2 regions of the Ramlibacter sp. G4-7 genome follow, and region 2 is predicted to be linked to the other one. Evidence: predicted binding sites of a transcription regulator. Region 2 holds the regulator's gene; the other holds the start of a gene.
The links. Region 2 encodes FNR, which switches genes on or off when oxygen is low (the NO sensors DNR and NnrR bind a similar motif). Its sites were predicted from a motif close to TTGATNNNNATCAA; they were not measured.
Positions count from the first base shown of each region.

Region 1: AC3EGR_RS22125 (universal stress protein) is a predicted target of FNR. The motif match lies at 1,214-1,227, and genes of this name have one in related genera.

Region 1 covers NZ_JBYNTT010000020.1:56,804-60,198, forward strand. The annotation lists gene AC3EGR_RS22120 (hypothetical protein) at 1-713, shown strand, start outside; gene AC3EGR_RS22125 (universal stress protein) at 723-1,157, opposite strand; gene AC3EGR_RS22130 (FHA domain-containing protein) at 1,394-2,005, shown strand; gene AC3EGR_RS22135 (hypothetical protein) at 2,021-2,713, shown strand; gene AC3EGR_RS22140 (DUF4382 domain-containing protein) at 2,904-3,395, shown strand, end outside.
Region 2 covers NZ_JBYNTT010000002.1:307,260-310,654, reverse strand. The annotation lists gene AC3EGR_RS04440 (ribose-phosphate pyrophosphokinase) at 1-404, shown strand, start outside; gene AC3EGR_RS04435 (chaperone modulator CbpM) at 415-783, opposite strand; gene fnr (fumarate/nitrate reduction transcriptional regulator Fnr) at 874-1,659, opposite strand; gene AC3EGR_RS04425 (response regulator) at 1,680-2,066, opposite strand; gene AC3EGR_RS04420 (universal stress protein) at 2,265-2,714, shown strand; gene AC3EGR_RS04415 (hypothetical protein) at 2,895-3,239, shown strand; gene AC3EGR_RS04410 (LD-carboxypeptidase) at 3,292-3,395, opposite strand, start outside.

The sequences.
Region 1 (3,395 bases), on a different contig from region 2:
GCTTCCTGCGCGACGTGCAGTGCAGCGCCTCCGAGCTCGCGGCCTGCAGCCATTTCGAGGCCGTGTGCCGCAGCACCATCGGCCAGACGCGCGGCGACTCCAAGGCCACCATGGCCGCCTACCACCAGGAGCCACTGCATCCCACGGCGAGCCGGTGGGCGGTGCGGCTGCCGCAGCGCATCTTCCTGAGCAAGACGGTCGCCGGCCGCAGCCTGAGCCACGTCGACGAATGGACCGGCGAATACGTCCTGGGCGGCGACCTCGCGCAGGCGCTGCGCGCCAGCGGCCTGACGGGTTTCGAGCTGCGCCCCGTGCTGCATTTCAAGACGGGCGAGGGCCATGACGGCGGCCACCACCTCGTCGCGCGCGACCTGCTGCCGGCGGCGCTGGAGGACGTGACCACCTTCGAGACCTTCGACGACGGCCCGCGCCAGCCGTCCACGCCGCGGCGCTACGGCCTCCTGAGTTATGCGCAGGGCGCGCTGGAAAACACCCCCGACCTCGCCCGCACCGCCGAACCCTGGGGCGCCTGGCGCACACCGGCCTGGATCGTGCGGCAGACCGCGCGCGCGTGGTTCGAGGCGCAGCAGGTCAAGGGCTGGAAGTTCCAGCCGGTGCTGGCCGCAGGCAGCCGCCTGCACGCGGAGCACACGCAGCGCTGGCAGGACCTGCTCGGACGGCTGCAGGCCGCGGGCGCGAGCGTCGTCGCGTAGACGACGCTCCTATCGCACGACCAGGACGGGCACGGAGGACTGGGCGACCACCTTGCTCGCCACGCTGCCCAGCACCACCCGGGCGATGCCGCCACGACCGTGCGAGCCGACGACGACCAGGTCCGCTTCCGCCTGCCTGGCGCCCTCCAGGATGCCGGCGGCGGCGCCCACGTCCTCGGCGAGCCGCGGCTGGAAGGGCACGCCCGCCTGCTCGCACAGGGCCAGCACCTTGTTGTGGGCCACCGCGGCGTGCTGCAGGGCGGCCGACATGTAGGCCTGGAAGCCCAGCGGGTTGGTTTCGCCGATCCCGAGGTAAGGATAGGGATCGACCACGTACAGCGCCGTCAGGCGGGCGCCGTGCACCTTGGCGAGATCGACGGCCAGGCGCGCTGCGTGCTCGGACGCGGCGGAGCCATCGGTGGCGAGGAGGATGCGCTGGAACATGGGGGGACTCCGGCAAAGGCGTGCGGTGATCCTGCGCCACGTGCGCTGCCCGCCGCTTGACCTGCATCAAGGCGGGGCCGGACGCGCCGGCGCTGCCTTGCTTGCTGGCGAAACGTTCTCACCCCGTGCATGCCGGGCTTGCGCGTGCGGCCGCATGGCAGGGGTCCGACCGCTTGAAGCAGCCTCGCGCGCCGGTTAGCATGGTCCGGCCGCGGGTCGCGGTACGGAGACCGGTAATGCCGCAGCTGATAGCCACCGTCAAGGGCGTCGAGGTCAAGCACGTGTACCTGCACAAGGACCGCACGACGCTGGGCCGCAAGCCGGGCAACGACATCGTGCTGGACACGCTGGTGGTCAGCGGCCAGCACTGCGCGTTCGACCTCGTGGGCGTCGCCGACGTCTTCCTGCAGGACCTGGGCAGCACCAACGGCACCTACGTCAACGACCGCATGGTCAAGGAGCGCACGCGCCTGTCCGACGGCGACGTGATCGCGATCGGCCCGTACCGCATCCGCTACCTGCAGGCGAGCGAGGAACCCAGCGGCTTCGGCGGGACGCAGGCCTTCGCGCCCGACGGCCCGCAGCTGCACGCCATCTTCACGGTGGAGTCGGGTTCCTCCGCCGGCCTCGAGGTGCCGGTGGTCAAGGCCGTCACCACCTTCGGCAAGCCGGGGGTGTCGGTGGTCTCGGTCGCGCATCGCCGCGGCGGCTACTTCGTCACCCACCTCGGCGGCTCCAGTGCGCCGCTGCTCAATGGCCAGGCCCTGAGCAACGACCCGGTGATGTTGTCGGATCAGGACGTCCTCGACCTCGCCGGCACGCGCATGCGGTTCCAGCTGCGGGAATGAGGGTACGATGACCGCATGGGACTGATAGGACGCATTTTCGGCGGCAAGGGCGAGGGCGGCGCGGCTGGCCACTCCACGCAGTTCCACGAAAGCGAGCCGGATTCGTCCGGCGGCGAGGAAACGTCGCGCAACGCGCCGCGGCGCGAACTGCTCCAGGTGATCCTGCGCGACACCATGCGCAAGCACGGCATCCCCTCCGACTGGATCGACTGCCGCATGCTGTCCACGGTGAACAAGCTCGGTCGCCACGGCCTGCACGTGAACTTCATCGTCAAGCAGGCGCATGACCGCCTGCTGGCCTACGTGTTCGCCTTCCAGGACAACTTCGAGCGCGAGCTCGCCCGCTTCGACCCGCGGGCGCGCGACTGGCTCCTGAGCATAGGCTGGGAGTTCCAGGGCTTCAACGCGGCCGACATGCCGGACCCGCGCACCTGGGCGCAGAGCGGCCCGGCACCCTTGACCGCGATGCCGGGGCTGCAGCCGCGGCACGGCAAGGCCTTCGACCCCACGGAAGATCCGATGGCGGCGGACGCCGAAGGGCCCAAGAGCGAGGACGACGTGCAGCGCGACCTCGCTGCCCTGTTCGCGATCCGCGACCAGGCGATGGCCGATACTGGCGGGCGCGGTCGCCCCGCGGGGGACAAGGACTTCCAGGTCACGCAGCCCAACCCGGACGCGGGCGACACCGACCCGCACGGTTCCAGGTAGTAGAGCCTGCCCCTGTGGCGCCGTGGCCGCGCCCAGGTGTATCGGCCGGCAACGGCCACGCACACGGACGACCGACGATCCCCCTGCATGCACCGTTCGGGCATGGCGGCGTGCAAGGCGTTACTGCCCGACACGCGCCTCGCAGCGGCGCAGGCACCATCACCCGCGTTGTCAACCACGAAGGAAGTCGATGCAGGACAAGACGATGAAGCGCTGGATGCTGGCCGTGACGGCCGTGGGTGCGGCGGTGACGCTGGCCGCCTGCGGCGGTGGCGGCGGCAGCGGCGCCGGCGCGACGCCCACCGGCACGCTGCAGCTCTCGGTCACGGACGCCCCGGCCTGCTACGAGCACGTCCTGGTCAATGTCGCCAAGGTGCGCGTGCACATGAGCGACGACACGGGCACCAGCGACAGCGAGGGCGGCTGGCGCGACGTCGTGCCGCCGAATGCGCCGGTGCTGATCGACCTCGTCAACCTCACCAACGGCCAGCTCAAGGACCTGGGCAGCGCCGACGTGCCGGCCGGCAGCTACCACCAGCTGCGCCTGGTGCTTGCCGACACCGGCAACAGCGTGACGCCCGTGGGCGGCACGGCGCAGCCGCTGAAGACGCCCAGCGGCCAGCAAAGCGGCCTGAAGATCAAGGCGGACTTCGAGGTCGCCGCCAACCAGGTGAGTGACCTG
Region 2 (3,395 bases):
TCCTGGTCGGCCCCGACAGCGAGAGCGAGCAGTGGGTCGCGGACGTGGCGCGCCGGCTGGGCGCGCCGCACGTCGTCATGAGCAAGGTCCGCCGCGGCGACCGGGACGTGCAGGTGACGCTGCCCGAAGGCGCCGCGCACGACGGTCGCACCCCGGTGCTGGTGGACGACATCATCTCCAGCGGCCACACCATGGCGACCGCGGCGAAGGTGCTGCGGGAGGCGGGCTGGGCCCGGCCCTGGTGCGTGGGCGTGCATGCCTTGCTCGATCCCCCGGGGGTCGACATGCTGCACCGCGCCGGCATCGCGCGCATTGCCAGCTGCGACACGGTGCCGCACGCGACCAATGCCATCGCGGTGGCCCCGCTGCTGGCCGAAGCCCTCCGCGGGCAGCTGTCCGCCTGAAACGCGCGCGTCAGGCGTGCGGCTCGCGCCAGGGCGTAGGCCCCTCACGCGGCAGGGTGTGCGGGTGCGGGACGTGCACGTTGAGCGCGCGCAATTGATGCTCCAGCTGCGCGATGCGCTGCAGATAGCCCAGGAGCAGGCTGACGGTGAACAGGTCCAGGTCGTAATGGGAGTGCAGGCGCGCCGCCTCGAGCAGCGGGGGCACGCAGGCAGCACTGTACTCCCGGCTGCCGGGCCCCCCCATCGCCGGCACCAGCGAGCCGTATTCCACCAGTTCGTCCAGCTGCGCCGTGCTCATGCTGCAGATCAGCGCGAGTTCATCCTGGCCGATGCGGCGCAGCGGGTCGAGCCAGGTCAGGTCGGGAATTTCAGTGGCCATGGCAGGCCTCCTTCGCAGGAGTGGCGCGCAAGGCCGCGCGCGCACCGGCACAGCTTACGCCGTGCCGCGCCATCCAGGGGGCCGCCCCGATCACTGGACACGCAGGTCGAACGCGCGCTGCAGGCCCGCCAGGTCCGTGATCCGCACGTGCTTCTTGTCCACTTCCAGCAGGCGCTGCTGGGCGAAGGCGGAGAAAGTGCGGCTGACGGTCTCCAGTTTCATGCCCAGGTAGCTGCCGATCTCCGCCCGCGACATGCGCAGGTGGAATTCGCTCGCGGAGTAGCCGCGGGCCTTCATCCGTTGCGAGATGTTGAGGAGGAAGGCGGCCAGGCGCTCTTCGGCGTTCATCGACCCGAGCAGCATCATCAGGCTGTGCTCGCGCACGATCTCGCGGCTCATGAGACGGGAGATCACGTGCTGCAGGTCGACGCTGGTGGCGGCCAGTTCGCTCAGGTGGGCGTAGGGGATCGCGCAGATCTCGGCATCCTCCAGCGCCACGGCGCTGCTGGCGTGCTTGCCCGAGGCCAGGCCATCGAACCCGAGCAGCTCGCCGGCCATCTGGAAGCCGGTGACCTGCTCGCGCCCGTCCTTCAGGTTCAGGGTGGACTTGAAGGTGCCGCTGCGCACCGCGTACATGCACTGGAAACGGTCGCCCTCGTGGTACAGCGCCTGGCCCTCCTTGATCCGGCGGCGCGCGAACCTCAGGCCGTCCAGCCGCTCGACGTCGCTGCCCGTCAGGCCGCAGGGCAGGCACAGGTCCTTCAGGTGGCAGCTGGAGCACTGCGTCACCAGCGGCGCCGGCGTGCAGGCGGCGTCGCCGGCGTGCGCCCGGTCGATGAAGTGGATGGTGGCGACGGAAGCGGTGGCGGTGGTCATGTTCCCTCCTTCTGGCTTGTTCAATGGACCGCGTGCCGCCCTGCCGTTTCCACGGCACGGGCCAGCTGGTCGAATTCGGTGCTCTTGTCCAGGAAGCTCACGGCGCCCTCGCCCAGGTAGCGCTTGCGGTAGGCCGGGGCGGAGTTGTTGCTGAAGACGACGAAGGCGACCTGCGGGTCCGCCAGGCGCACGGCCTTGAGCACCTGCAATCCGCTGCCGCCTTCCAGCTGCACGTCCAGCACGACGACGTCGGGGTGGCAACGCAGGATGCCGGCGATGCAGCTCTCCGGCGTGGCGGCCTCGCCCACGATGGCGATGTCGGCCGCCCCGAGCAGCGCGTTGACGCGCTCGCGGATCTGCAGCGAATCGTCGGCGAGGAACACCTTGATGCAGCCGTTCGGGGTCATGCCTGCACTATGGGCATCCGGCCGGATTCGCGACATCGGAGCCGGCTGAATCGCTGGCTCGGAGGAGTCCGAATCGCCGCGGCGCGCGGGACTAGGGTCCCTAGGAATCGTCCTAGCCGCCTGGCTTGATCCGCATCAAGCGGTCGCGCGCTGCGTCGTCCCACCATGGGGGATCTCAATGCGAACGGAAGGCAAGCCATGTACAAGCGCATCCTCGTGCCGGTGGACGGCAGCGACACCTCGAACAAGGCCCTGGTCGCCGGCTTGCAGCTGGCGCGCGAGGGCGGCGGCCGCGTGCGGCTGGTGCACGTGCTCGATCCGATGGCTTTCATCAGCACCGGCTACGGGCCGGTGGTGGACTTGCTGGATGTCGGCAAGAAGGGGGCCGCCAAGGTGCTGGCCGACGCCCTGGAGATCGCCCGGGCCGCCGGCGTGCCCGCGGACACGAAGTTGCTGGACGCCCCGGGGGCGCGCATCGGCGAAGACATCGCGGCGGAGGCGCGGTCCTGGGAGGCCGACCTGGTGGTCGTCGGCACCCACGGTCGCCGCGGTGTGAGCCGGGTCCTGCTGGGAAGCGGGGCGGAGCAGGTTCTGCGCATGGCGCCGGTGCCCGTCCTGGCCGTCCGCAGCGACCCGCCGCCGGCCTGAGCCGACACCCGCCAGGCAAACGCACGCTTAGGTCGTATTGTTGACCTTCGGTTACGAATAGGTCGCCTTGCCCGGCGGCCTTCCGTGAAGTCCGTCACCTTGCCAGGCTTGTCAGCCCCGGCCGCCCGGCATACCTTTGGCAGGACCGGTCACAGGCCAATACAAGTCGGTGGGAACAACATGCGCTGGTTCAAAGGCACTCTGCGGCAAAGCATCTATGGCCTCCTGGGCAACCCCCTGGATCCGAGCGAGTCCGTGCTCGATTCGGGCACCGAGGACATCCGCGAAGCGATGCTGGCGCTGCTCACGCAAGCCGGCGGCCGGCAATTCGCCAACGTGACGCGCCGGGTGCGCTATGCCAGCGACGTCCAGGCGCTCTGGTACCTGCGCGGCGACCTGCTCGCCACCCTGGCGACCGTGCACGGTGAGATGGGGGCCCGCCAGCAGGTGCAGCGCGTGACGCGCATGTTCCAGGGCCTGCTTCCCGGCAGCCTGACCTCGCGCCCCAGCCCCCTGATGAACTGAGGGCCTCCGGCGCCCGACGACCAGCGCGGCATCGCCGCGCTTTTTTCATGCCTCAGTGCGCGTGCGCGTGGCCCCAGAACAGCAGGGCGTCGCGCCCTTCCGCGGCGAGCGTCACCTCGGCACCGACCGGCAGGCACACCTTGGTCGGCACGTGGC